2 regions of the Marinomonas mediterranea MMB-1 genome follow, and region 1 is predicted to be linked to the other one. Evidence: riboswitches for the same ligand, from Rfam matches in the RefSeq annotation. Region 1 holds a riboswitch; the other holds the start of a gene.

Region 1 (14,862 bases):
TTATTTCGATAATACTAGGTTAAATAGAATACAAAAGCGATAGTAAATCGGCTGTTTTTTTAAATTAAGAAAGCGAAGTGGTCTGATAAAATTAAAGAAATAAGGTAATTATCCTTTAATGGCTCGAATTATCAGATTATTTAAGATGATATTAAGTGGAAGTGACGAAAAACACAAACTTTGACCAGTTGTTTACAAATTAGTAACAAAAGTCGATTGGCGTGTTTTTATAAAGTGGGTGAGAAACGTGTGCTGAAAAGGGTTCGGAAAAATGCTTGAATAGTTTCTTAATGTGGAAAGTAGTTTCTTGATGCGTAGAGTAGTTCGGCTTAACATCGTCCTTATACTTAATAAGGACGATGTTAACGAAGAGTAGGTATCTTGAGAGGTATTCTAAAAAGAGTTTAAAGTGGCGCGCTTTTAATAACGACCTTATCGCCATCGACTTCAAAGAAAAAGCAGTCGCGACGGTTTGTATGGCATGCAGGGCCAAGTTGATCCACCTGTAGCAAGATAGCATCGCCGTCACAATCAAAAGACATGCCGACAAGACGTTGGCGATGGCCTGAGCTTTCTCCTTTTCGCCAATAGGTTTGACGTGAACGGGACCAATAGCATACTTGCCCCGTTTCGAGAGACTCTAAAATGGACTTCTCGTTCATATAAGCCAGCATGAGCACTTCTTTCGTGTCATATTGCTGAGCAATAGCAGCGACCAAGCCGTGCTCATCTGTCTTTAAATTTTTGAGTACCGTTTTTAATTCTAATGCGCTGCCTTTTTCTAAATCTTCAAATTCTTTTAGACTCATGATGTTCTCATCGATTAATGCTTTTAACGGAAATAGCGCCTTTTCCAATGCCCTCAAAGGCATGGACTTCTATTTGATCGCCCGGGTTTTCATGAGCGAGGACTTCAGCAACGTGCTCAGACAACGATTCTACCGTTGTGTCACAATCAAGCATATAGACTCGATCACTGCGGGTTTTTAGCTCAAATTTGCCTTGCATACTGACATAGGCAAAATGATGGTGGCGCTTTCCGTTGTTTTCTATGATGCCAAGTAAATCTTCGTTCGTTCCTAGGTAGATGTCTTCCCAGCGTTTCGCCCAATCTTGTTCTAAAGACGAATCTCTGTCGCCATTGCGGTAAATCTCAATAGTAGAGCGATGACCGTGAGCAATACGTTGGCAGTTTCCGCCGTGTTTTTTCAAACCGTGGGTATACTGATATTCAGAGCCGTCTATATTCTCTTTATAGAAGCGTACCTTGACGGACTCAATATCGGCCGGTAGTAAATCGACAATTTGAGTTTCTACCCATTGGGCAACTTGATCAGGTGTAATGCGCTCGAACGGAAGAGAGCAATACGCTTGTTCTGGTGCTTCGCATTCGAACGTGTAGCCGTCTTCCTGTTCAAATAGATAATGAAGTCGTCCATCTTCCATCGCGCGCAGCGTGGATTTTGCATGGCTCATGGGAAGGGCAAGGGTGTGATCAATATTATCGTCCAGCCACTTCTTTATCTGCTTCTTTACGATACTAAAGTCGCAAATCATACTTTCATCATTTAAACCGCCATCCAGAATTACATCTGTGTGCCAGCTTTCACCCAATACGCCTTGTTCAGGACAAAAATAGGAAAGGTCAACATGGGTAAGATTCTTAACAAACAGCTTCATCCAAATACTCCTCAGGAAAAAGTTTGCGCTCATTCTACGCGAACCGTTAATACATACCAATTCATTTAATGCGAATCGTTTGCAGTCTAATACGTCCTTATAGAACGACTGGACGACAGCTTCCTTAAAGAGTGAATAAATCCTCTTGCTCTCGATCTACTCCTAGGCGCCTCTTCTTAGTGTATCTAGGCAACGTGACGAGTCTATTCTAACCCTTTGAAAAACTTATAAAGCTTAGTTGCTATTTTAGATTTTTGGCGTATAATCTCGCGCCAAGGTCACAGAGACCTCCTCTATGGTATCTCTGCTGGTCCCCTCGCAACAATACACCGTGAATCTGGTCAGGTCCGGAAGGAAGCAGCCACAGCGGTCGACTTGTGTGCCGAGGTGCGGCTGGTAGAGGTGCCACCTAAATTTCTTTTTGCCTTCCTAATATAAATTACCATTCTCAGCGATCTTAATAAGTCTATATCTAACTATTTTTTTGTGTTTTTGATATTTAGGGCTAATCGACCGTATCTTGATGCGTTTATACTGTCTTTATCGTTGTCCTCATGAAATCGTTTTTTTACTAAAAAGCCTAAGCTTCTCCTATCTCATGTATTAAACATTGCACTTAACCAGTTTACGAAAAACTTGGGTTCTTACTGAAATTTGCCGATTCTAAGCGTATGGTGCTGAAACAGGTATCGCTCGATGCAACAATTCAGTATGTACTGGTTGTCGTTTTCCATCTGCAAGGGCTGCCGGTGTACAGCTCTGCACCAGTGACAGACACGAGGGAAGGTGGCGTCACTTTTTTGAATATATCGTCGATAGCAAAGTCTAAGCGAGCCAACGGCGACTTAGTGTAACTTTGTGGCGAACCTGTCTAGCATTCATACTAGATCTATAAATGTCATTTAGATGAAGGCTTTCGCGACTATTCTCGAAAATGACTTTAGTTTTCTAACCTTTCTTAGTTTTTCGGGTTCTTTCCAATTGTCTGTATGCGCGTTTCAGGTCGCTTGCATGCTATTGTATTAATTGAATTCATGTTTGTGTGACTTAGTATTAGTTTTGTTCATTGTTGTGTCGCGGTATAAATAGCTCAATGCGTTTTTAGAAGAGCGCTAGGGACATTAACGTATTTTATCTCTAACAATGGAATTAAGACGATGAGCAACGATTTTACATTTACGATTGGGCGCACCCGTTTCGACGAAACGTATTGCCCGTCTGACAATACGCGTATTACGACGAATTTTGCTAATTTAGCCCGTGGGGAAAAGCGTGAGGAAAATCTACGCAACGCGCTTCGTATGATGGACAGTCGTTTTAATACGCTTGCACATTGGGATAACCCTAACGGAGATCGCTATTCGTTGGAGCTGGAAATCATATCGGTTAGTACCGACATAGCAGGCAGCGGACAGAGTTTTCCAACCATCGAGATATTGAAAACCGATATTGCCGATCATAAAACGAATGAACGCATAGAGGGCATTGTAGGAAATAACTTCTCCTCTTATGTACGAGATTATGATTTTAGCGTGTTGCTGTTAGAGCACAATAAAGACCTTACTCAGTTTAGTATTCCGGATAACTTCGGAGATCTACACGGTAAATTGTTTAAATATTTCGTTAACTCCGACCTATTTGCTCAGCAGTTTCATAAAAGGCCTGTCATCTGTCTTAGCGTATCGGATAGCAAAATATATCGACGAACGGAAAATCAGCACCCTGTATTGGGTTACGAATACGAGCCGAATGAGCCCTCTCTAACAGAGCAATACTTTATGAAAATGGGGTTGGAAGTGCGCTATTTTATGCCGCCTCATAGCGTAGCGCCGTTAGCGTTCTATTTTTTTGGCGACTTGCTGAATGACTACTCAAATCTTGAGCTGATTAGCACTATCAGCACGATGGAGACTTTTCAAAAGATTTATCGTCCCGAAATTTACAACGCCAATGCCGTTGCGGGTCAGTGTTATCGACCCAGTTTAAAGCATCAAGATCACTCAGTTACTCAAATTGTGTACGATCGAGAAGAGCGCAGCTCACTGGCGATCGAACAGGGGAGGTTTGCTGAGGCGCATTTTATAAAGCCGTTTCGAACCGTTCTTGAACAATGGTCCGCAGCCAACTCACAGTGATGAATAAACAGAAGGATTGATGATGAAAAAATTATTACCGATTTCCACGGCTGGAAGTCTACCTAAGCCGTCTTGGCTTGCTCAGCCTGAAACACTTTGGTCGCCTTGGAAATTACAAGGGGATGAGCTAAAACATGGCAAGCAAGATGCGCTAAGAGTGTCATTGCAGGAACAGCAGCTCGCAGGCGTGGATATTGTCAGCGATGGCGAACAAACACGCCAACATTTTGTTACTACCTTTATTGAGCATCTTGATGGTGTGGATTTTGAGAAGCGTAAAACGGTTCGTATTCGTGACCGTTACGAAGCAAGTGTTCCGACTGTTGTGGGTGCGGTTAGCCGCCAGAAATCAGTGTTCGTTGAAGATGCCAAATTCCTGCGCCAGCAAACGACACAGCCTATAAAGTGGGCACTTCCCGGACCAATGACAATGATCGACACACTCTACGATGATCATTATAAGAGTCGAGAACAGCTTGCATGGGAATTCGCTAAGATTCTCAACCAAGAAGCCAAAGAATTAGAAGCGGCTGGCGTTGATATCATTCAATTTGATGAGCCTGCTTTTAACGTCTTTTTCGACGAAGTTAATGAGTGGGGGATCGCCGCTCTTGAAAGAGCCATTGAAGGTCTTAAATGCGAAACGGTGGTTCATATCTGTTACGGCTATGGCATTAAAGCCAACACGGATTGGAAAAAGACATTAGGCACGCAGTGGCGGCAGTATGAAGAAGTCTTTCCTAAGTTGCAGCAGTCGAATATCGACATTGTCTCATTGGAATGTCACAACTCTCGGGTTCCTATTGAATTGCTGGCGCTGATACGTGGTAAAAAAGTCATGGTCGGCGCCATCGACGTTGCGACCGATACGATTGAGTCGCCAGAAGAAGTCGCAACGACGCTACGAAAAGCACTGGAATATGTGGATGCGGATAAGCTTTACCCCTGTACTAATTGTGGCATGGCACCGTTATCACGGGAGGTTGCCAGCGGCAAACTAAAAGCACTAAATGCCGGCGCGGAACTTGTGAGGCGTGAGCTTAGCTGTGGTGGTTCCGATTGATTAGCTTTTTATATAGCCGTTTTACCTCCCTGTAATGTGTCATCTGTTGCAATCAATTGCACAATGATGGCGCAAATATTCAATACCTTGTTGCCCACCTTCTTTAGGATCTAATTCATCGCAGGTGTTCTCGTTTTGTTTTTATTGAACTTAGTCGCTTAGTTTTTATTGGACTTGCTCCCTTTGTTTTTTTATTGACGAGAACACCGCATTCGAAGAAACGAATACGAAAATATATAAGAAGGTGCTTCCATGTCACACGACATTAAAATTGATTTTATTTACCTTTCTGAGCCAGACATGATTAAGGCTGGCGTTACCGATATGCCGGGCTGCGTTGATGCAATGGAAGAGATGTTCGCCTTGTTGCACACGAGCGACTATCGAATGGCTGGACCAAACAGCGATTCTCACGGTGCGATGATTACTTTCCCTGAAGAGTCTCCTTTTCCTACGATGCCAAAGCCGACTGCTGACCATCGTCTCATGGCAATGCCTGCTTATCTTGGTGGTGATTTCCAAACTTGTGGTGTGAAGTGGTACGGATCTAACATTGCGAACCGTGAAAAAGGTTTGCCTCGCTCGATCCTTATGATGATTCTTAATGACGTGGATACAGGCGCTCCGCTCGCTTACATGTCAGCAAACCTACTTTCTGCTTACCGTACTGGTGCTATTCCAGGTGTAGGTGCACGTCATCTAGCGCGTAAAGATTTAAAAGTTGTTGGTCTTTTAGGCCCTGGTGTTATGGGTAAAACAGCTGTCGCTGCCTTCATCGCAGCATGCCCGCTGATCGATACTGTCAAAGTGAAAGGTCGTAACCAGAAAAGCATCGACGACTTCATTTCTTGGGCAAACGCAAACTATCCTCAAATCACGACAATCGAAGTGGTTGATACGATTGAAGAGGTTGTACGTGGTTGTGACATCGTTACTTACTGTAACTCAGATGAAACAGGTGACCCATCTAAGTACCCTCTTGTTAAGCGTGAGTGGGTTAAGCTAGGCGCTTATCTTGCGATTGCAGCCTAGATGATGAAATGGAAAAAGGTGATGTTCGTAAAGTACTTGATAACACAGGTCTATACGAAGCATGGTACGAAGAAGTGCCAAAACCTGCTCACAACCATATTCCTCTTCCTGGTGTTCGTTTCATGGATATGGTTGAAGAAGGTCTTATCACGAAAGACGACCTTGAAGACCTTGGTGCTATCGTCGGTGGTGATACGAAAGGCCGTCAAAATGACGAAGAAATCATCATCTTGTCTGTCGGTGGTATGCCAGTAAAAGACGTGGCATGGGAAAGCGCTTTGGAAGCGGTAGGCTCAAGCCTTGCTGATGTTGTGATGTCTCGTGTTTTCATTCAAAACGCGGCCGACACTCACCAAGTAATGGAATACGTGGGTTCTAAGTTCAAAGGTATCGATCCTGCAACGACTGTAACGTGTCCGCCACTGGGTTCAACTGTCTACAAAGTTGAGCTTGAAGTCACGGCATACCGCGGTGCAGCAATGGCGGAAGTAGAGAATATTTCTACTGCGCAATAAACGACTATGACAAAATTGTTGGAAAGAATTGCAACTCAAGATGAATTGCCAGATTCAACCTCGGTAGTGGTTATCGGTGGTGGCATTGTTGGTGTGACTGCGGCGTTAACATTAGCGGAACGCGGTATTCCCGTTGTATTGATCGAGAAAGGGCATATTGCCTGCGAGCAGTCTTCTCGTAACCTTGGGTGGGTGCGTAAAACCAGTCGCCACGCAGCAGATGTGCCTTTGGCTCAAGCGGCAGATCGTCTTTGGGCTGAAATGCCTGAGCGAGTAGGGAAGGATGTTGGCTACAAGCAATGTGGCATTATGTTTCTGAGTAATTCTGATGCTCAAATGGGGGTGTATGATCGATGGATTAAATCTGTTGATTCGTTAGACCTTGGCTCAAAGCTACTTAGTCAAAAAGAAATTGATCAGCTGGTTCCGGGTGGATCAGGTGGTTGGAAAGGTGGGATCTACACACCTTCTGACGGTAAAGCAGAACCTGCATTGGCGGCAGCGGCTATTGCAAAAGCAGCGATGGCTAAAGGCGCTAAAATTGTTCAAAACTGCGCAGTGCGGACGATCGAGACCTCGGCTGGTAAAGTCAGCAGCGTGGTCACTGAAAAAGGTGAAATTCGCTGTGATCAAGTATTGCTAGCGGGTGGCGTATGGTCACGACGTTTCCTTGGTAATATGGGGATTGCGTTTCCTACATTGCCGTTAGTTTGTTCCGTGCTTAGTACTAAGCCGATGGACGGGCCAACGGACATCGCGGTTGGCGGACCTGACCTTTCATTCCGTAAACACTAAGACGGCGGCTACATTATTACACAACGTAGTGCCTTAGATGCTCACATAACGCCCGATCACTTTTTAATTTGCGCGAAATACCGAGAGCCTCTGAAGCATGAGCGAGGCGTGCTACGCGTCAAGTTTGGTAAAGAGCTCTTCAAGAAACTTGGGATAGCAAGACGTTGGGGCCTAATGGTACTGCGCCTTATGAGCGTCATCGCATCAACGATCCAAGTGCAACCCCTGACTTAAACAACGAGGCGATGGAAAACCTGAGAAAGGCATGGCCGATGTTTGAGAAAGCGGAGCTTGACGAAGCATGGGCGGGGATATTGGAAGTGACGCCGGACTCAAATCCAGTTATCGATAATATTTCTAGCTTACCAGGCTTTACCATCGCGACTGGTTTTTCCGGTCACGGATTTGGTACGGGTCCTGCGGCGGGACAACTTGCGGCTGATATCGTCACAAACGATACGCCACTGGTTGATCCTCATCCGTATCGCTTTGGACGTTTCTAAGTAACCAAACGGGTCGATAGCGTTTTATTAGAAGGCTGTTGCTTTAAAAGCAATGGCCTTTTTTTGTTTCTGGTTCTGAAATGAGCCCCCGTTCTACAATTAGCTGTATTACCCTAAATAAAGGCGTGATTTCTATCTCTGTGCAGCACTTTATATAATGTCCTTTTTAACCCTATTAGGTTCCCTTATCTCCACTTGCTGATCTGTTTATGCTGACGTTAATTCTATTGTAAAGGTGAACGAAATGGGGACTAAGGACAGCTTGTTAGGTCTAGTGGTAATCTTTGCTTGGGGGCTCAATTTTGTGATCCTAGCCATTGGCTTGGAAGACGTACCACCCTTATTTTTAGGGGCTATTCGGTTTCTTTTGGTTGCAGCTATTGGTAGTCTCTTTGTGAGAATGCCGAAAATGCCGATACGTTGGTGGGTATTGTATGCTTTACCAATTGGCTTTTTACAGTTTGCATTTTTATTTGTTTCCATGGTAAATGGAATGCCGTCTGGACTTGCATCATTAGTGCTTCAAGCTCAGGCTCTATTTACCATGCTCATTGCTATTATCCTTTTAAAAGAGCAGATAAAGCTTTATCAAGTTGTTGCGATTACGTCTGCAGTTTGTGGACTTGGTTTAATCGCAATGGAAGCGGAAGGTGCTGATGTAGGCGGCATGTCTTTAATCGGCTTTGTGCTAACGCTCTTTGCTGCGTTAAGTTGGGCGTTTGGTAACATTAGTGCGCGAACCATCAGTAATTTAGGTTATAAAGCGGATCTAAGTTTGGTTGTCTGGAGTTCTTGGATACCGCCCATTCCATTTTTGATCATGTCGTTCATGGTTGAAGGGAAAGACGTCATGATTCGTTCAATCATGAACATAGGTTGGCCTGCAATTGGTGCAATTGCTTATGTTGTCCTCATTGCAACGATTGTCGGTTACAGCGTTTGGGGCTATTTAATCAGTCGGCATCCAGCAAGCCAAGTCGCTCCGTTGACCTTAGGCGTGCCCGTAGTTGGTCTGACGGCATCGACCTTGCTATTTGACGAGGTATTAGCGCCGTATCAATGGGTAGGCGTTGTCTTGGTGTTGTGCGGGCTGCTCTTCAACGCGTTTGGTGCGAAACTGATAGAGAGCATCAAAAATGTTAAACGGTGCGCAGTTGAATAGTGGTTAGGTGTCGCAAGTTAGCACATTAGAAGAACGAATCTACGAGTAAAAAGAGGGTGTAAAGGTGACGTCGTGCGAAGCTCAAATCAATCTTTACTTTTTGGTGTTACCGGATTCAGTGTTACTTGATGTGGCCGGGCCCGCCGAAGTGTTTCAGTATGCTCAGCGGCTCGGTTTTGCAAACTTTAATCTCAAGTTCATCGGACCCGTTAAGCAAGTTAGAAACTCGATTGGTTTAGATGTTCGAGTCGATCCTCTTCCTAGCCATATCGAACCTAATAGTTGGCTTTTATGCACTGGAACAGTTGGGAAAAACGTCGATTTAACTTCGGAATCGATTACCCGAATAGGTCACTGGTTTGACCGACTAGCAGGGCAGTTTTCTAAGTTTATTAGTATTTGCAGTGGTGCTGTTGTGTTTGCGAGCCTTGGCATCTTCTCCCATCGACTTTGTACAACGCATCATGCTCATTTAGACGAACTTAGAGAAACGGATGCAACGTCAAAGGTGCTTGATAACCGACTCTTTGTGGTAGATGGTAATGTTTACAGCAGTGCTGGGATCTCAGCGGGGATTGATTTAGCGCTGCATCTGGTGCAACAAACCTGTGGCGCGAATTGCGCCAGTCAGGTTGCTCGTCATATGGTCTTGTTCTCACGACGAGGACCAAACGACCCAAGTGCATCACCTTGGCTCGAAAACCGCAATCACATTCACAATAGCGTCCATCAAGTTCAAGATAAGATTCAGGAAAACCCTACAAGAATGTGGGCTCTGGAAGAGCTATCGGAACTCGTTGGCTGTAGCCCTCGCCATTTAACGCGAATGTTCAAAGACAATACAGGTATAACGACGCGAGAGTACATTCATAATTTACGCATTTCATTGGCTATGCAGCTGCTACAAACAACGCGCTGGACGATAGATGACATTGCCGAGCACTGCGGGTTTGACGACCCTCGTCAGTTTAGGCGATTATGGGCGAGGCGGTATAGCCAACCGCCGTCCGCGTTTAGAGTAAACAGAATTGACCAATAATTTGACAATAGCGCCATGCACCCAAGGTACGTTAATCGGAGTTAAATGGAATATGGCTGAAAGCACAGACAGGATGGCTTTATCAACTGACATTGGAGAGCTTGGTGTTCCCCAGATAAAGCGTATATGGTCCTCAGTGAATGGGTTTAAACAAGGACAAGATGGCGACAGACGAGCTGAACATGAGTTAGATTGTGCAATATACAATGCGCTAGGAATCAGTGTTCAGCAGGTGCTAAGCTATTTATACACCCAAAATGCTTCGTTCGAAGAGTTCGAGCGTTGGATTGTAGAGTTGGCTGGTCTGCCAAAACCACTCACTGTTAATCGTCTTCAAACCGCGTTCGGTTTAACTCAGCCAAATCCAGAAATAGCGCGTTATTTGCAGCGTGTCGATCAATACCCGCCAGTGTTGAGTAACGAAGATCTTTTATTTTGGGAAGAACATGGCTATGTCATCCTTAAACAAGCCGTCCCTATCGAGCACGCTAAGCAAGCCGAAAATGTAATTTGGGAGTTGATTAATGGGACCCCTTCAGATCCTGCTTCTTGGTATTCGACGCAGGCGCCAGAACGTCATGGCATCATGATTGAAGAGATTCAGAATAAGGTATTTGATCAAAATCGTTACAGCTTAAAAATCCATAAAGCCTTTGCTCAGCTTTGGGGAACAAGTGATCTTTGGGTGTCGCATGATCGGTGCGGCTTTAATCCACCTCAGACCGCGGCGCACCTTTTTCCTGGGCCCGATCTTCACTGGGATTTGGACTTTAGCCGACCTTTGATGTTCTCAACGCAAGGCATTCTCTATTTAACTGATACTGAGCCTGAGCAAGGGGCGTTGACACTCGTCCCAGGTTTTCATAAACATCTCGAAAAGTGGCTTGCTGAGCTTGATCAGAACTCGGACCCGCAGAAACAAGACTTACATGCTTTGGGCTCCAAACCAATAGGAGCAGAAGCCGGAGATTTGATAATCTGGCATTCGTATCTGCCGCATGGAAGTCGCCCAAATCAGGGTGATGCACCAAGAATAGTGCAATACATTAACATGGTTCCATGTTGCCCTCGGCTCACTGAATAATGCTAAATTAAGATGAAGACGTTGAGTCTTGATAGGCTAAGAAAGTCTCCGCTCTGTCCCAAAACAGGTTCAACTGTTCGACAATCATTTTGTCGCTGAGCATCTGTTCCAAGTTGTATTCGATGTTTACAAGCGGGCTTTCATGCGAGGCTTTTAAGCTGCACTCTTCAATGATTGAAAAACCCATTGTGCGGATGACTTCATACATATGTTCTTGAGCATGAGTTGCCCTGACAGATATGTTGGGTAATGCTATTGGGCGATCTATTAGTAGATAGCTCGAAACTAGCCAGTCTAATGCATTCTTCATCACGCCAGAGACGCCGTGAGCGTATTCAGGGCTGCACAATACGATTAAATCAGCGGGTTCTAAAAATGCCTTCCAGCGCGAAACTGAACTTGGCGGATTTTCGTCCTTGTCTACATTAAAGGGGGGAATAGATTCTAAATCGTTAAATATGTGAAACTCAACGTTGTCGGGCGCTGTGGCCTTAAGAGCATTCAAATACAGAGTATTTAGCGAAGCGGTGCGGAGGCTGCCTGACACTGCTGAGATTGTATAAATCCTACTCATTTTTCTTTTACTTCCATTGTTTGGTTTGTCCTTATGATGGAAACTCAATACGTGTAAACAAAGTTTCCAGTTAGTATGGTCTTGTTTAATTACATTACCTTCTTAGCTAAATCACTACCATAGAAAATTAATGCGTCAGCGTCAGATTAGTGCTTTCCGACAAACCTAAACACACGGTTATTTCTTTTCGCTTTACACTCAGATTGCAATTTGTTTATATAAAAAAACTTGTCGGAGTGCCATTTGGCTGAGATCGCATAATTAAATGCGGGATCCGCGGAACCTGATCAGGCTTAACCACCTGCGTAGGGAACAAGAAAATTTACTTTCTTTATTCTGCAGCAAATGTATTTCTGATGATTTTACGAGTGTATTTGCTGTGAGATGTCTCTCAGACTGCTAACGAGTACTGCGCTTTTAAATTCATCGAATACTGTTACCTAACGCATATGAGTACGCTCATATTTTGATAGGTAATCTCCTGACAAGCATTTTCTAAGTTTAATAATATGGATAATGCTCATGTCGAACAAAATTACAAAACAAACTCGCGAACAAAGCCGTTTAGAGGCAAAGGAATTTATTGAGTCTCTACAGGCGAAACCGTGTCCCGCTTCAGAGCGTGTTTACATCGAAGGCAGCGACGCTTCGATTCAAGTTCCGATGCGCAAAATCAATCTAACCGATACGCCTATTGGGTCAGATCCAGATAATTTAACCTTTGAGCCGAACGAAGCTATTTACGTCTATGATTGCTCAGGTCCTTATTCAGACCCACAAGAAAGTATCGACGTGCATAAGGGAATTCGTACCCCACGTTCCAAGTGGATCGAAGACCGAAATGATACGGAAACATTGGTAAACGTCAGTTCTGAATTTGCTCAACAGCGTTTGATGAACGAAAAATTAGACGAATTAAGATTCAAGGAACTGCCAAAAGTTCGCAGAGCCAAAAATGGCAAATGTGTCTCTCAAATGCACTACGCTAAGCAAGGTATTGTTACGCCAGAGATGGAATACATTGCGATCCGAGAGAATCAAAATCGCGAAGCCATTAAAAGTGAGTTGTTGCAGAAACAGCATCTAGGTCAAAGTTTCGGTGCAAATCTTCAAACAGAAATAACGCCAGAGTTTGTTCGTCAAGAAGTTGCGGCAGGCCGCGCTATTATTCCCGCTAATATTAACCACCCTGAAACAGAACCTATGATTATAGGTCGAAATTTCTTGGTGAAGGTCAATGCCAACATTGGTAACTCTGCGGTGACGTCTTCGATAGAAGAAGAAGTTGAAAAGCTAGTTTGGTCAACACGTTGGGGTGCTGACACCGTCATGGATTTGTCTACGGGTAAGAATATTCATGAAACGCGTGAATGGATTTTGCGTAACTCGCCTGTACCTATTGGTACTGTGCCAATTTATCAAGCACTTGAAAAAGTAAATGGGGTTGCCGAAGACCTAAACTGGGACGTGTTTAAAGACACCTTGATTGAGCAAGCTGAGCAGGGCGTCGATTATTTCACGATTCACTGTGGCGTGCTTTTACGTTATGTGCCTATGACCGCGAAACGCTTAACTGGCATCGTGTCTCGTGGCGGTTCAATCATGGCGAAGTGGTGTTTAGCGCATCACACTGAAAACTTTTTATATACGCGATTCCGTGAAATCTGTGAAATCTGTGCCGCGTACGATGTGTCCCTGTCGCTAGGCGATGGTCTTCGCCCAGGTTCTATTATGGATGCGAACGACGAAGCGCAGCTGTCTGAATTGTTGACGCTTGGTGAGTTAACCAAAGTCGCTTGGGAATACGATGTTCAGGTCATGATTGAAGGGCCTGGGCATGTGCCAATGCAGCTTATCAAGGAGAATATGGATCTTCAGCTAGAGCATTGTCATGAAGCGCCGTTTTATACATTAGGGCCATTGACACAAGACATTGCGCCCGGCTACGACCACTTCACGTCAGGTATCGGTGCGGCTCAAATCGGCTGGTATGGTTGTGCCATGCTATGTTACGTGACACCAAAAGAACATCTTGGCCTACCAAATAAAGAAGATGTAAAAGAAGGATTGATTACCTATAAGATTGCCGCTCATGCTGCTGATTTGGCAAAAGGGCATCCCGGTGCGCAGATTCGCGATAATGCCTTGTCAAAAGCGCGTTTTGAGTTCCGCTGGGAAGATCAATTCAACCTGTCTCTTGATCCTGAAACAGCACGTTCATTTCACGATGAAACTCTTCCTCAAGCGTCAGGAAAAGTCGCGCATTTTTGCTCAATGTGTGGCCCGAAATTCTGTTCGATGAAAATTACTCAGGAAGTTCGAGACTACGCCAAAGGGTTAGAGGAGTCCAATGCTCAAAACGCTGACCGTATTGACGCGATCAATGTGGAGCAAGGTATGCAGGAGATGTCTGAGCAGTTTAAAGAATTAGGAAGCGACGTTTATTTAACCACCGACAAACTTGAAAGTTAACGCCTCAATAGTGCGTATTTAAAAGCGAATGTCAAAAGGTTGGTTATGAAAAACGTTGAAAAAGAGAAGGCTGGCGGCGTTGCCGTCAGCGCTAGCAGAATGCCTGTCGTTTGGTGTGTCGGCGGGTCTGATTCGTCGGCTCATGCTGGATTACAGGCGGATTTAAGAACAGGGCAAGATCTGGGGTGTCACGTACAAACGATCGTGACCTCGGTTACAGCGCAAAACTCAAAGCAAGTGGATTTAGTCGAGCCCGTCAGTTTAGAGGTGTTTAATCAGCAGTGGATAACGTTATTGGATGACGTTATCCCCGATGCGATAAAAGTGAGTTTGTTACCGACAGAGAATTTGATTAGCGAGTGCGGTCATTGGTTAAGGGCGGTTCGAGAGAAATTTCCGACGGTGCCAGTGATCTTTGATCCTGTTATGGCGGCCAGTACCAATAAGGGTAATCAGCTTCAAGAATCTGGAGTAGTCGGTGCATTGCTACGGGAAATTTTCCCTAATGTGACTTTGGTGACACCCAATTTACATGAAGCCGAAGTGTTGCTAGGTAATACTGTTAATTCCACCTCGCCAAGTGAATTATATGCACGTGTTTCGCCTTGGTTAAAAGACTTTAATACACAGTGGTTTGTGAAAGGAGGTCACGACAAAACACAGGATGTCAGTTGCGACTGGCTTTTATCGAATGAGCAGCAGGCCATTGGTTTTAGCGCGCCAAGGTTAACTGCGCACAATGACCGAGGCACGGGTTGCACACTATCGACGGCAATTGCCAGTTTTATGGCCCACGGTTATGAGTTGC
Region 2 (14,862 bases), 1.5 Mb from region 1:
AAACATTTTTTACCTGCTTTAGGATCTCTTGCAGCGCAGTGTCTTCCAACTCCAATACATCCACGATGACTGCAAATAGATCGGCGGAAAACATGCCTTTATGTGTTTTGCTACGTAAATTCTCTGGCGTCATACAGATTCCCTTTTTATCCAATGCCATAGATAGGTCTTCGTACTTCATCCCTTTTAATGCGAGAGACGAACGAATGTAACGAGTGATTGCAAGTTTATAGGGAGATAGAGAGTGTCGGTTTTTAATATTTTGATCTGGGTTCATTATGTTCGTTATTTGATTAAATATGATTGATTTATAGTGATTAAGCCCATATTAACTATACCTTCGATGCACTGCAATGAGCATAGATCATAGTTGACAGTTGTTTTCTAGGTGCTATATTCGTTGCTTATGTTACACGCTCTTCTGTCGTTATTAAAAGGAAAACTTTATGTCCTGGAACAAAGATACACTGTTGACGCTCATTGAAGCTCAGCCTAATTGGGTTGTAGAGCCAGAAGGTGAGTGTCTAAATATTTCTAATGATGAAGGCATTGATGTTTTTGTCTATGTGGGCAATCAGCAAATTTTGGTCGAGACAGCGTTATTTTCAGCGGCGAATGTCAAAGATAAAGACCGTTTGAACAACCTCATTTTACGCAGCCATCAGTTAGTACCGCTAACCTCTATCTGCATTAAAAACATCGGTGATGATGAGTACTACATTGCATTTGGTGCGTTATCCATTGACAGTAAAGAAAGTGTTGTACTGGAAGAGATTGAAACCCTTTTCAATAATGTATCCGAGTTTCTTGAGTTATACAGTGACGACCTAAATATGGAGATCGTACTATGAGCCTGAAAAAATTATGGACAGCACTTCGTGGTGCAACCAATGAAGGGATCGAAGCCGTTGCTGATTCTCAAGCGATTCGCATACTGGATCAAGAGATGCGTGAAGCGAAAAAAGAGCTTCAATCTTGTGATGAAAGTCTAACTCGTATTATGGCGAAACGTAAATTAGCTGAAGGCAAAGTATCGGCATTGAAAGCGGATATCGAAACCTATACGAATCATGCTATTGCAGCGAGCGAGACTGATGAGGCATTAGCGATCGAATGTGCTGATAGAGTCAGTGAATTAGAATCTACTCTTGACGTTGAGCAAGGTATTCTTGATAGCTTTTTATCTTCTGAAAAGTCTTTGAAAGCCAATATTTCAAAAGCAAAAACCAATGTTCGTCGCATGGAGCAGCAGATAGAGCAAGTGAAAGCAACAGAGTCTGTTCAACAAGCACAAGTTGCTGTATCGACTCGGCATATGGGTGCAAATAGCAAAGTCAAAACTGCCTTAAGTAGCCTTGATCGTATTAAAGAAAAGCAAAAGCAACGCAGTGCTGAGTTAGACGTTGCCGAAGAGCTAGCGGCTGAAGAGTCCGGTAGTTCATTGGACTCTAAATTAAAAGCGGCAGGTATTAAATCGGGAGCAAGCAAAAGCGGTTCAGACAAGCTTGCGCAGTTACTTGCTTCTAAGAAAGGGTAGAGGCGTATAATATAGCCGCGTTTGCGCACGGAGCATCATATTAAGGCGCTGCGGCTATATTTATACATTTTTTGTAAGCTAAATAACGAACCTTTATGGGATTCTGTTAAGGTTACGACTAAGAGCGAGACTATGTTTTCGTCACTTTTTAAGAAAAATAAACCAAAGTCCCCATCTCAAGATACACCTTCTATTATGGGGTTGCGCTTAGGTGGTAGTTTTGAAATAGACCCACTTTTAATGCGAATGACGCAAGACAGTCTAGTCATTGATAACGCTGCTTCTAGCTACATAATAAAGGCGGCAGGAATCGCAGAACTTGATGGAACGTGGATGTTTCGTTTTTATACGGATGATGATGCCTTTCTCCAAGTCATTGCTGAAGGCGGTAAAAAAGCGGAAGACGTTGTTGATGTAAAGCTTTTTCATTTTTACGACACTCAAGATATCGCCTCCCAAAGTGTGTGGGATACCTTGTTAAACCAACAAATAGGCACGCCGACTTACGAATTAGAAAACCATCTTTATCAGAGGGTTTGGACCTCTGCGAGCGACTACCACAATCCTGTATATGTACAAGAACGTACTTATGACGACGAAGGTGAAATGTCAGAAACGGATCAATTTATAATGCTATTTGAGCGTGAAATAGCCAATGATTGTACTGAATCACTCTTCCTTTCAGCGGAGGAAAGTGAGCAGCAAGGTGGGTTAAATCGCTGTTTTGTGTTAAGTACTGGTATTACACTAAGCCCTTCTCAATTAACAATCCATGGTTAATAACTAATCATTTACAAACAAGGAATTTTTATGGATCCGCAAGTGCAAGACCTTCTCATAAGTGTTGGTAATTTTGGTGGCTATTTTGGCCTGGCTCTCTTATTCGTCGTTGTCTTTACTTTCGTGTACTCGTTCATTACCCCTCATGACGAATGGAAGTTGATTAAATCCGAACAAAATACGGCGGCTTCTATTGGTTTAGGTGGCGCTATCATTGGTTTTTCAATTGCGTTGGGAGGCGCGGCATCCAACTCGGTTTCTATTGTCGATTTCGCTATTTGGGGGCTAATCGCACTCGTCGCGCAATCTCTCGCATTTGCCGTGGTTCGATTCATCTTTATGCCAAAAATTGTTGCTCGAATCATTGCCAATGAAGTGAGCGCAGGGATTATTCTCGCGTCGGTCAGTGTTTCCGTAGGGGTACTTAATTCAGCATGTATGACTTATTGAGGAGTATATTGTGAAAAGAAGCCAATATATTAGCCTTAATAAAATGCGCAAAGAAGGTCCGAAGCATCCCGCGTTTCGACCACTTACGCTCGCGATTGCAGCGATTACCTTAACGGCATGCAGCCAGCCTGATGAAGAAGTAAAGGTTGTATCTTCTGTTGAAGACTGTACTGCGAATACCACACTTTCGTTGCAACAATGTCAGGTCGCGTATCAAAAAGCGATTGAAGAGTCGGTACGTACTGGTCCTAGATATGGAAGTGAGCGGCAATGTGAAGAAGATTTTGGTTATGATCAATGTATCAGACCGCAATCCTCTGGCTTTTTTATGCCGATGTTGACCGGCTTTATGATAGGTAACATGTTGAATAATAGAGCCTATACCTATAATCCCGTTTATCAATATCGTAATTCAGGATCATCCTATCGTAATAGGTTGATGACAGCGGATGGCGCTATTATTGGTACCCCTGGAAAGCGTTCGTATTCTGTTCCTCCTTCAGCATTGAAGCCAAAACCAAAAGTAACGCGCACAGTCTCGCGCGGAGGTTTTGGTGCGGTGGCATCTGCCAAGTCAAATTGGGGCGGTGGTAAATCGAAAGGGTGGGGCGGCTAGATGTTTCGCATCCCTACTGCTGAACGGTTAAATTGGCAACAAAAAGCAGAAGAGTTTGGCTTTGAGTTTCATACCATGTATGGGGAAAAATACTGGGATGAAAGTGCCTACTATCAGTTTACATTAGAACAGATTGAAAAAGGCATCGAAGAGCCCACAGAAGAAGTTCACCAGATGTGTTTAGCGGCGGTTGAGCGCGTTGTGAATGACGATGCCTTGTTGCGACGCTTTTGTATACCAGAGGCCCAGTGGGACTTTATTCGTCAATCTTGGACTAACGGTGACCCTAGTTTATATTCTCGATTAGATTTTGCGTATTCTGGTAAAGGAGACGCAAAGCTATATGAAAATAATGCGGATACTCCTACCAGTGTTTACGAGACTGGTTTTTGGCAATGGCTTTGGTTGCAAGATAAAGTCGATGCAGGCAAGCTGTCTAGCGCTTCAGATCAGTTTAATAGCTTGCAAGAAAAGCTGGTAAATCGTTTTAAAGAAATAAAATACCTAACGCCAGACCGAGTTTTGCACTTCTCTTGTTGTAAGGACACTCCCGAAGATCGTGGCACGGTTCAGTATCTCGAAGACTGTGCCAATGAGGCGGGCATCGAAACGGACTTTGTGTACATTGATGATATTGGTCGGGATGAATTCGGCCATTTTACGGACCTGAAAAATCAAGTTATCAGTTCAATGTTCAAATTGTATCCTTGGGAGTTTATATTTCAGGAGGCGTTTTCTGAGCACCTTGGAAGCAATAATATCCGTTGGTTGGAGCCTCCTTGGAAGAGTATTCTTTCCAATAAAGCGCTTTTGCCCATGTTATGGAAAATGTTTCCTAACCATCCGAATCTGCTGCCTGCATTTTTTGAAGACGAGCTGCATTTGGCAACAGGCTTAGACTCTCTTGTTAAAAAACCAATCTTTTCTCGTGAAGGTTCGAACATTTCATTTATTGGGGATAATGCCGATATTGAAGCGTCATCCGGCCCCTATGGTGAGGAAGGTTTTATCTATCAAGCGACGCATATGCTGCCAAAATTTGGTGATAGTTATACATTGATCGGCAGTTGGTTAGTCGATAATCAAGCGGTTGGCATCTCGATCAGAGAAGACAGCAACCCCATCACTCAAGACATGAGTCGATTTTTACCGCATGTTATTCTTTAGCCTCATTAAAAGCCCTGTGTTACGTCATAACTTTAAATAAGAAATCATCAATCAGTGAAAGTGCGTAGTTTATGCAATTTAAGATGTATGTCCTGTTACTTTAAAGTGACTTTGATTTAATTGCTGATTACAATAAACCCGATTTATCTCTTGGGGTGCCATACATCTGCTCATCTATCGATGAGCTGTGTGGCTGAGAAGCTTTGCTAACCCATTGAACCTGAACCAGATAATGCTGGCGTAGGAATTGAGATAGCGAGTCTTGTCTTGCCATTTCTGCTGTACGCCGCTCGTAATTGGAGCGACCTGATGTCTTTTAAAAAAACTTTGTTAACTGCCTTTTCTGCATCTGTGATGTTGGTTACAGCAAGTTCTGCTGTTGCTGCATCTACATTAAATGTTTATACCTATGATTCGTTTGCCTCTGACTGGGGCCCGGGTCCAAAAATCAAAACAAAATTCGAAGCACAATGCGATTGTACTTTGAACTACGTCACGTTGGATTCTTCGGTTGGTATTCTCTCTCGTGTTCAGTTAGAAGGATTAAGCTCTTCGGCTGATGTGGTTTTGGGGCTTGACCTAAATGTAATGGAAGCGGCTAAGAAAACCGGTTTGTTAGCAGAGCATGCTGTTGACACTTCTAACGTGAATGTTGCTGGTGGGTGGAGCGACAAATACTTTGTTCCGTTTGACCAAGGTTATTTCGCGTTTATTTACAACAGCGAAGCGATGGCTCAACCACCTAAAAGCTTAAAGGAAGTGGTTGAAAATAAAGATTTGAGGGTGATCTATCAAGATCCTCGTACTTCGACGCCTGGATTGGGGTTGTTGCTATGGATGAAGTCCGTCTATGGTGACAGCGCAGATCAAGCATGGGAAACGCTTGCTTCTCATACGGTAACCGTGACAAAAGGTTGGTACGATGCGTATAGCTTATTCCTTAAAGGAGAAGCAGATGTGGTACTGAGCTACACAACATCGCCTGCGTATCATGTTGTTGCCGAAGGTGAGACAAAATACAAAGCGGCCCCAGCATCAGAAGGTTTTTATCCTCAAGTAGAAGTAGCCGCGACGCTTAAAAATGCACCTAATAAAGCGTTGGCGCAGCAGTTTATGTCGTTTATTTTGACGTCTGAGTTCCAAAATACAGTTGCGACGGGAAACTGGATGCTGCCGGTCATTGATGACGTTAATGAGTTGCCTGAGATTTTCTCTCAATTACAGCAGCCTACGAAGGTACTGACGCTTCCTGCTAATGATGTTGCGGAACACCGTAAAGCTTGGATTAACGAGTGGTTAAATGCGACAACTCGATAGTCGTTCATTTGGGTTCGTGAATGGGTGATTTTATTGTTGGGAAGCGAACCTTTTTGAATACTTTTCTACGATCACATTGGCCCGCCTTAGGCGGGCTCCTGTTTTATCTTTTGGTTGGCTTTGCGGCCTTCTTTTCCCTATTGCTGTACTCATCGCCTGTTGAGTGGGCGGGCTATCTTCAAGAGCCTTATCTTTGGCGTCTTATCCGGTTTTCTTTTCTTCAGGCTTTGTTAAGTACGCTTATTAGCATTGCGTTGGCGATACCTGTGGCTTCTTGTTTGTATCACCGACATTTTTGGGGGCGACGCTTTCTTCTGAATTTGTTTGCGGTTTCTATGGTGGTGCCAGCGATCATTGCCATTTTAGGCATCGTTATGGTGTACGGTAGCAATGGCGTGTTTAGTGGTGTTGCGGATGTGTTTGGCTTATATGGTTTGTTTGGTATTTTGCTCGCCCATGTCTTTTTCAATATGCCATTGGCAGTGCGTCTGATATTGCAGGTGTATCAGATGATTCCTGATGCTCAGTGGCGTTTGGCGAATCAATTTGGTTTTGGTCGTTGGTACGCGTTTAAGATTATTGAATGGCATTATATTCGTAAAGCGTTACCCGGTGCTTTTGTTCTCATTTTCATGCTGTGTTTTTCAAGTTTTGCGGTCGTGCTAAGTTTAGGAGGAGGGCCTAAGTCGAGTACGTTAGAAGTGGCGATTTATCAGGCGTTACGGTTTGATTTTGATATTGCCAAAGCGAGTTTTTTGTCACTTCTACAAGTGTGTATCTGTTCAGTTGTTGCATGGTGTGTGTATCGCTATTCTCCCGTTTTAAGTCAAGATGTTAGCTTGATTGAAGGGCAACGAAGTCAATTTAAAGGGGGGAGGTTATCCCTACTTATCGATGTTTTAGCGTGCCTGATGGCATTGTTGCTCATGGTGCCGCCGTTTTTAGCCATTTTTACACCTGTTTTCAGTGCATTATTTTGGACGACCCTTTTAGATGACGCGCTTTGGCATGCTGTTATGGTCTCTCTGAAAATTGCATTGCCTTCTGCATTGCTTTCGCTACTGCTGGCAGTTTGCGTGGTGTCACTTGCAAGAAGTAGTTTGTTTAGTTTACGTTATGCTAAGTGGTCGTTTCGCTTAGAGCAAATGGGCAATTTGGTATTAATGGTACCGAGTATTGTGTTGGCAACGGGTCTATTTTTAATCTTGCGAAATTTGGGTGTCGGTTTTGGTTATACCTTTTGGGTGGTGGTTTGGGTTAACGCGGTAATGGCTCTTCCTTTTGTTATTCGCTCTATTGCGCCTGTTTTTTATCAGTATGAAAAACGCTATCAATTTCTGTACGAATCCTTAGGTATTAAGGGGTGGCAGCGTTTTAAACTGGAGTGGCCATATACGCGTTCAGGTTTAGCTCAAGGTATTGCCTATGCATTGGTTTTGAGTCTAGGTGATATGGGGGTCGTGGCGTTGTTTGGCAGTCAAGATCTGCTTTCATTACCCTTGTATTTGTTTCAGCTCATTGGTTCATACCGTATTGAGCAGGGCGCGTGCGTCGCTATTGTGTTGTTATTGCTTTGTCTTATTTGTTTCTATCTTACTAATCGAATTATAGGCGGAAAAATTGCTAGAATTTAATCTGCATTATCAGTGGGATGATTTTAGCGCGCATTATCAGGCTAAGATTGATAAAGGCTTTACGTGTTTGCTTGGCGGAAGTGGTGAAGGAAAAAGTACACTGCTGTACCTTTTAGGTGGTTTTCTAAAAGGAGAAGGGCAAGCGCGTTTTGATGGGCGGGATGTGTTTGCGTTAGAACCCAGCCAACGACCCATTACGACTCTTTTTCAAAGTGACAATGTTTTCCCTCAGTTGAGTGTTTGGGACAATGTTGCTGTTGGTATTCATCCTTCACGAAAGCTCTCGTCGACAGATAAGGCGCGAGTAATGCAGTCACTTGAAAAAGTGCAGCTCGACGCTCTTTCAATGAAGTTCCCCGGGGAACTATCAGGTGGTCAGGTGCAGAGAGTATCGATCGCAAGAGCATTGGTTCGGCAGCAGCCAATATTGTTACTAGATGAACCTTTTAGTGCATTAGACCCTTCGCTCAGGCGAGAAATGTTGAGCCTTGTTAAACAGCTGACGCACGAGCAGCGTTTGATTGCCTTGATGGTGACGCATTCTCCTGATGACGCGATATTTGTGGATGGAAACGTCATACTTGTCGATAAGGGAAAGCTTGTAGCACAGGACAGTGCACAAGTATTAACAGGAAGGAGTCGCAACGTTCATTTTGAACGATATTTAGGGCTCTAACTTCCAGCTTTATGGTTGTTAGCCTATTTTAATGACCATGAGGTAGTTTGTGTCGCAAGCCGTATTTAAAGTGCGTAAAGGAATTTACGCAACCATTTCTTACGCATTTATTATGTCCATTGCCGCTGTCGGCGCCAAGCAAGTTCAAACTGAAATACCGGTCTCTGTATTGGTTTTTTGGCAGAGTCTATTTTGTGTCGTTGTTCTGTTGCCTCAAATGCGTGGCAAGTGGGAAAAACGTTCTTTTGATACGATTAAAATCCATATTCTGAGAAGTGTGGGTGGTTTTGTCGGCTTTCTTTGTTATTACTTAGCATTGAATAAAATTCCTTTGGTTGAAGCGTCGCTTTTACGCAGTAGTGCTCCCCTGTGTGTCCCGCTTGTTGTGTTGCTTGTATACAAAATATTGATTCCTAAGGCGCGTTGGATTCCGCTATTGCTTGGTTTTGTGGGTGTTGCGTTGGTGATACACCCGACTCCAGAAAACCTTAACCCTTGGCATGTGGTTGGCTTTCTTTCGGCCGTTGGCTTGGCTTTTTCGATGGTCACAACACGTATGTTAAGTACTAAAGTCAGTTCTCACGAAACCATGATTGTTTACTTTGGTTTTTCGGCTTTGTGCTCTTTTATATTGGCGATAAGTCAGGGGCATTCGATTGCTTTACCTGTTAATACTTGGGGGTGGGTGCTGGTTGTCTCTGCAACACTATATGTAGGTATGTATCTTTATACCTTGGCGTATACCTATGCGCCTGCCAGTCTCGTTTCCCCTGTAAGTTATGTCGGTATTGCTTTCGCAGGGTTTTGGGGGTGGGTGATTTGGGGACATGTGCCGGATATCTATGCAGTAGCTGGCACGGTCTTGATATTTACAAGTGTGGTTTTGAGTGCAAAGGTCGCTAAAAAAGTTGCTTGAAATGAGTTGAACGTTTCCACGGTGGTGGCGCCTAGTTTTGTATGCGTTGAATTCTGTTATTTAGTACGGTAGCCGTTAAAATGCCGCTTAAGATAAAAATAACGCCGAGTAAATGAAAGGTCTCTAGGGTTTCTCCCAATAAGGGGATTGAAAGCGCGACGCTGAAAATAGGCATTAAATGAATAAAGTGGCCGGCGCTTGCTGGGCCTATTTTTTCAATGCCTTTGTTCCAGCAGATGAAAGCGGCGATCGATGCGAAAGAAGCCATATAGAGCAATACTAGCCAGTTATTTGCAGTAAGCTCTGCAACGGAGTGGGTGCCAAAGGCCAGATAAATGGGTGCTTGTATAAGCGTTCCTATGATAGCTGTTACGCTAAAAAAGGCATAGAGCGACATGGCTTTTGGGCGCTTGGACAACAGAACGGAATAGAGCGCCCAGCTTGAAACGGCAGCAACTACCCACATGTCGCCATGTGTAATGGTTAAATGAAGTAGCGTGTCTATACTCCCTCTACTGACAATAACGGCAGCGCCTATTGTCGATATCGCAATTCCTAAATTTTGTAGTGGGCTAGTACGGCTACCGAGTAGTATGCGTGCCACTAACATAATCAAAATGGGCATTAACGAGTTTAGAAGCACAGCGTTAGTAACGGTTGTTGTTGTCAGCGCGATGTAGAGAAATAGGTTGTAATTACAGACGCCTAAGCCGCCCATTAGGATAAGCAATGGAAGGCAGTCTTTTATGATCTGACGTTCGCGTAGTATTGCTTTATAGGTAAAAGGCAGCAAGAAGGCGCATGCTAGCAGCCACCTTAAAAATGACATTGTATAAGGGTCCATGCCTTGATTAAGGGTTATTCGCCCAAGAACATAGTTTCCAGACCAAAAGACAATCGAGAGTAGAGGGAAAATATAGGCGTTCGTATTTTTCAAAATGGTGGCTACTTTGTTTTTTTCCAGTTTTGAACAGTTAATCCTGTCAAAATGCAGGCTAACCCAATTACAGTCGATATGAGTATCGGCTCATCCGCAATTTGCGAAAGCCAAACAATCGATAGAATGGGAGAAAGGAAAATTAGGTTGGCTAACTGGCTTGTTCTTTCCGCTCGCTTCATCGCTAAATTCCATAAAATGAAGCTTACTCCCATTTCAAAGAAACCAATATAAATGGAGGGGAGGAGTCCGTTATCTGGCCAATTTTGAAATGCACCTGTAAGCAGCGCATAGATTGCAATGAGTGGTAATGCAAAAGCAAAGTTAAGCGTAAGCCCTATTAAATTAGGGCGTTTGTCTTTCGTATTGATCAGCCAATATAGTGCCCATATGAAGGTGCTGATGAGTGCTAGAGAGACACCGAGGACGTTGGCAAACTCAAGTGAGAATACGTTTCCTCGAGTGGCAATGTAAAGGACGCCAAAGTAGCAACAAAAAGCGGCAATAAGATCCGCGAGGCGCAATCTCTGCCCTAAAAAAGGGACGGCCATAAAGCTTAGAACAATGCCCCAGGTGTAGTTAATCGCTTGAGCTTCTTGAGCGGGGAGTTGTTCGTACGCATACAGCAATATTAAATAATAAACGAATGGATTGATGCCCCCCAAAAGCAAAGAGGTTTTCCACTCTTTTCTCCCAAACTCGATCAGTTTTTCTAGCTCTCTATTTTTAATAATGATTGAAAGTAGAAAAACGAAGGATGTAAATGTCGCGATGAGAAGTAGTTGAACGGGAGAGTAATGTCGAAGTGCGAGCGAAAACGCGGTCGCAACGGTTGACCAAAGTAACACGGCCCCGAGCCCAAATAACATTGCCTGTCTTTGATTGGTCATTAAATATCCTTAAATGGGTTTGTTTCTTTGAATGTGTGTTATATAATGCGCGTCCCCGTAAATCAATACTCCTTGTCTCACAGCTTTACACGGGGGAAGCGTGGAGACTAACAATCCATAAGGAGCTTAAATGCGTCATTATGAAATCGTGTTTCTGGTTCATCCAGATCAAAGCGAACAAGTTCCAGCTATGATCGAGCGTTACACAAACTTGATCACTGAAGATGGTGGCCAAGTTCACCGTCTTGAAGACTGGGGCCGTCGTCAACTAGCTTACCCAATCAACAAAATTCATAAAGCTCACTATGTTCTTATGAACATCGAAGCTTCTGAAGCGGTACTAGCTGAGTTAAATGATACTTTCCGTTACAACGATGCGATCATCCGTAACATGGTTATCCGTCGTAAAGATGCGGTAACAGAAGTTTCTCCAATTAAAGCTGCTGAAAGCCGCGAAGATCGTCGCCCTCAGCGTGAAGAGCGTAAACCTGAAGCACCAGCGAAAGAAGAAGCTGCTGCTGAAGATTCAGCTGAATAATAGAATTTAATTAGGAGACTCTCATGGCTCGTTTTTTCCGTCGTCGTAAGTTCTGCCGTTTTACTGCAGAAGGCGTTAAAGAGATCGATTACAAAGATCTTGATACTTTGAAAGGTTACATCACTGAAACTGGTAAAATCGTACCTAGCCGTATTACTGGTACAAAAGCTCGTTACCAGCGTCAGCTAGCGACTGCTATCAAACGCGCTCGCTACATTGCTTTGCTTCCTTACACTGACAGCCACTTTAATTAATAGGTCTGTAGAAGCCCTGCTATGAGCGGTCTAGCTGATTGGGTGATGAAAAAGAGAATGAATGCCATTATATCTGTGGCTGCTTTCTCTGTCATCCCTGTTATGTTTTGGTTAGCCGCCGCCATTTTAGGTTTGGTGGTGCTTCGAAAGGGTGTAAAAGAAGGGATTCCTGTATTAGCTTGGGGAGGGCTGCCAGCTTTATTGCTGTGGTTCTTTCAAGGCGATGCAACAGCGCTAATGGTGCTACTGGATACTTTATTATTGGCTTATATATTAAGGCTGAAAGTATCTTGGAGTTGGGTGATATTGTCAGCAAGTTGGTTGGCAATTCTATCCGCTTGGTTACAACCGCTGATTATGCGGGATATGTTGGAGTTTGCGACTGAGCTTACACAACATATTTTAGCGAATCAGAATGGTACGGTTGGGCTCTCGAAAGAAACGATATTTCAAAAGTCTGTTATTGCGATATCGGTTGTTCAAGTTTTTGCTTCTGTTGGTGCCTTGTTTTTAGCAAGACGTTGGCAAGCGGGATTGTACAACCCTGGAGGGTTAAAAAAAGAGTTTCATGCTCTTAGGCTCCCTGTTCCGTTTGCTCTTGCGCTAGTCGCAATGGTGTTTATCGGAGAGAGTCTTGAAGGGCAGTTTGAAATTTTTGCCAAGGCGTCTATTCCTGCTCTTGTATTGCCTGGTTTGGCTTTGGTACATGGCGTTCTAGCGAAAAAAAGAATTGGGTTGGCCGGATTGGTGCTGTTCTATTTAATCGGCTTATTTATGTTGAATGTGTACTTTTTGAGCGTGGTGATGGTCTTGGCCATTATTGATAGCTTTGTAGATATTCGCAGTCGTTTTAAAGCGAACCCTTCCGGCTCAAACGAAAGCTAAAGATTTTATTAGAGGTGATCGAGATGAATGTTATTCTACTCGACAAAGTAAACAAGCTAGGTGGTATCGGTGACGTTGTTACTGTAAAACCAGGTTATGCTCGTAACTTTTTGATTCCGAACAACAAAGCTGTAATGGCGACTAAAGTTAACTTGGCGACATTCGAAGAGCGTCGTGCTGAGTTAGAAGCAAAAGCAGCAGCACGTACTGCTGAATCACAAACTCGCGCTGATGCGATCAATGGTAAGACAATTACTATTGAAGCAAACGCGGGTGATGAAGGTAAATTGTTCGGTTCTATCGGTACTCGCGATATTGCTGATGCAATCACTGCAACTGGTTCAGAAGTATCTAAATCAGAAGTTCGTCTTCCTGAAGGTGCTATTCGCCACACTGGTTCTTTCGAAATTGACGTTCAACTACATTCTGATGTAGTTGCTACTGTCACTTTGGAAGTAACAGCTCAGTAATACTCATAACATTTTTGTTATGGTATGAAGCATTAAAAAGGGTGTCCAAATTCATGGATGCCCTTTTTTTATGGTTGATGTTAAGCTTTGATTGACATCAATATTTAGGGGAGTTTCCCCTGATAAATATAATTCGATTCATAGATCTTCTAGTCCTATAGATTTTCTAGAGTCACAGATTTTCCATAAAGAGTGATAAAGCGTGCAAGACGACGACAGTGTAGCCAGCATTAAACTTCCACCATACTCAATTGAAGCCGAAAGGTCCGTTGTAGGCGGCTTGATGCTTGATCCTGAAGCTTGGGATCGAGTGTCTGAATTGGTTGTAGCAGATGATTTTTATCGCCCTGAGCATAACCGTATTTTCTCCGTCATAGCAAAACTCGCGGATGAAGTTGAGCCTATCGATGTAGTAACTATCGGTGAGCGTCTAGACAAGCGCGGCGAGCTTGAAGATGTGGGCGGCATGGCGTATCTCATTGAAATGGTTGAGGCGACACCCAGTGCTGCGAATATTGCGTCGTATGCGGATATCGTTAGAGAGAGAGCGTTATTAAGGCGTTTGATTTCAACGACAAATGAAATCACCGATAGAGCATTTCACCCAGAAGGCATGAACGCCGCTGAGGTGCTTGATGAAGCTGAGCGAAAAATCTTTCAGATAGCAGAAGGTGGTGAGAAAAAAGGCGGGCCTAGAGAGGTTGCGGACATTCTAAGCGCTACCGTCGACAAGATCGATGAGCTTTATCACCAGGAAGGGTCAATTACGGGGTTGAGTACGGGTTTTACGGATTTAGATGCAATGACGTCAGGTTTACAGCCAGCTGACTTAGTTATTGTTGCCGGTCGACCTTCAATGGGTAAAACTACATTCGCGATGAACTTGGTTGAAAATGCCGCTATGATCAGCGAACTTCCTGTTATCGTATTCAGTCTAGAGATGCCCGCAGAGCAGTTGATGATTCGTATGCTGTCATCGTTAGGGCGAATAGATCAAACTCGAATGAGGTCAGGCCAACTTATACAGGAAGACTGGGATAAGTTGATGTCGGCTGTAAAAATGCTGAAAGATAGAAAGCTATTTATAGATGATACGGGCGGGATTAGCCCCACTGAGATGCGATCTCGTGTCAGGCGTATTGCCCGAGAGCATGGAGGCGTTGCATTGATCATGGTCGATTACCTTCAATTGATGCAGATTCCTGGTTTTACAGAAGGGCGTACCAATGAAATTTCTGAGATCTCTCGATCTCTTAAAGCGATTGCTAAAGAAATGAGTTGCCCTATGGTTGCACTGTCTCAGCTTAACCGTAGTTTGGAGCAAAGACCAAATAAGCGCCCAGTAAACTCAGATTTGCGTGAATCTGGAGCGATAGAGCAGGATGCGGATGTTATTTCTTTCGTCTATCGTGATGAGGTATATCACGAAGATACGCCTTACAAAGGCATTGCTGAGATTATTATCGGTAAGCAGCGTAATGGTCCGATCGGAACATGTCGATTGGCGTTCGTGGGTAAGCATACTCGGTTTGAGGATTTGTCTCCCGATGCTTATCAAGATTTTGGTGACGATTAATGTGTCCTTAGTCTCCTTAACATTGCTCCTTAATTTTGACAGTTAGTGGTCGGCACTGTTGCTTGTTCATGTTATTAATAGAGCTCGTTTCAAATAATTACAATTATCGAAGGTCGAAGAGAATATGCGTAAAATGCCTGTAACAAATCGAGAAAACGATTTTTCGAAAGACATGGTGTTGGTTTCAAGTACTGATGTCAAAGGACGTATAACATTTGT

The links. A riboswitch is a leader RNA that binds a small molecule or an ion and turns the genes downstream of it on or off. The one in region 1 is predicted to bind thiamine pyrophosphate.
Region 2: linked by a shared signal. The riboswitch ahead of thiB (thiamine ABC transporter substrate binding subunit) and the one ahead of thiC (phosphomethylpyrimidine synthase ThiC) in region 1 are both predicted to bind thiamine pyrophosphate.

What each region holds. Positions count from the first base shown of each region.
Region 1 covers NC_015276.1:2,072,273-2,087,134, forward strand. The annotation lists gene hisI (phosphoribosyl-AMP cyclohydrolase) at 405-809, opposite strand; gene MARME_RS09525 (6-carboxytetrahydropterin synthase) at 817-1,680, opposite strand; RNA gene ffs (signal recognition particle sRNA small type) at 1,986-2,082, shown strand; gene MARME_RS09530 (DUF1852 domain-containing protein) at 2,838-3,815, shown strand; gene MARME_RS09535 (methionine synthase) at 3,838-4,878, shown strand; partial or broken gene MARME_RS09540 (tyramine oxidase subunit B) at 5,179-6,122, shown strand; gene MARME_RS22290 (RidA family protein) at 6,225-6,425, shown strand; gene MARME_RS22465 (NAD(P)/FAD-dependent oxidoreductase) at 6,432-7,220, shown strand; gene MARME_RS22470 (NAD(P)/FAD-dependent oxidoreductase) at 7,385-7,723, shown strand; gene MARME_RS09550 (O-acetylserine/cysteine exporter) at 7,968-8,885, shown strand; gene MARME_RS09555 (GlxA family transcriptional regulator) at 8,950-9,924, shown strand; gene MARME_RS09560 (phytanoyl-CoA dioxygenase family protein) at 9,977-11,008, shown strand; gene MARME_RS09565 (NADPH-dependent FMN reductase) at 11,016-11,582, opposite strand; TPP riboswitch at 11,805-11,911, shown strand; gene thiC (phosphomethylpyrimidine synthase ThiC) at 12,105-14,054, shown strand; gene thiE (thiamine phosphate synthase) at 14,100-14,862, shown strand, end outside.
Region 2 covers NC_015276.1:3,576,177-3,591,038, reverse strand. The annotation lists gene MARME_RS16470 (DUF6471 domain-containing protein) at 1-277, opposite strand, end outside; gene MARME_RS16475 (rhomboid family intramembrane serine protease) at 1-6, opposite strand, end outside; gene MARME_RS16465 (DUF2170 family protein) at 447-851, shown strand; gene MARME_RS16460 (PspA/IM30 family protein) at 848-1,537, shown strand; gene MARME_RS16455 (YjfK family protein) at 1,670-2,317, shown strand; gene MARME_RS16450 (DUF350 domain-containing protein) at 2,348-2,767, shown strand; gene MARME_RS16445 (DUF1190 domain-containing protein) at 2,778-3,383, shown strand; gene MARME_RS16440 (glutathionylspermidine synthase family protein) at 3,384-4,550, shown strand; TPP riboswitch at 4,692-4,815, shown strand; gene thiB (thiamine ABC transporter substrate binding subunit) at 4,860-5,867, shown strand; gene thiP (thiamine/thiamine pyrophosphate ABC transporter permease) at 5,888-7,501, shown strand; gene MARME_RS16425 (thiamine ABC transporter ATP-binding protein) at 7,488-8,177, shown strand; gene MARME_RS16420 (DMT family transporter) at 8,227-9,093, shown strand; gene MARME_RS16415 (DMT family transporter) at 9,125-10,030, opposite strand; gene MARME_RS16410 (DMT family transporter) at 10,039-10,920, opposite strand; gene rpsF (30S ribosomal protein S6) at 11,051-11,458, shown strand; gene rpsR (30S ribosomal protein S18) at 11,482-11,712, shown strand; gene MARME_RS16395 (YybS family protein) at 11,734-12,597, shown strand; gene rplI (50S ribosomal protein L9) at 12,621-13,067, shown strand; gene dnaB (replicative DNA helicase) at 13,270-14,643, shown strand; gene MARME_RS16380 (methyl-accepting chemotaxis protein) at 14,777-14,862, shown strand, end outside.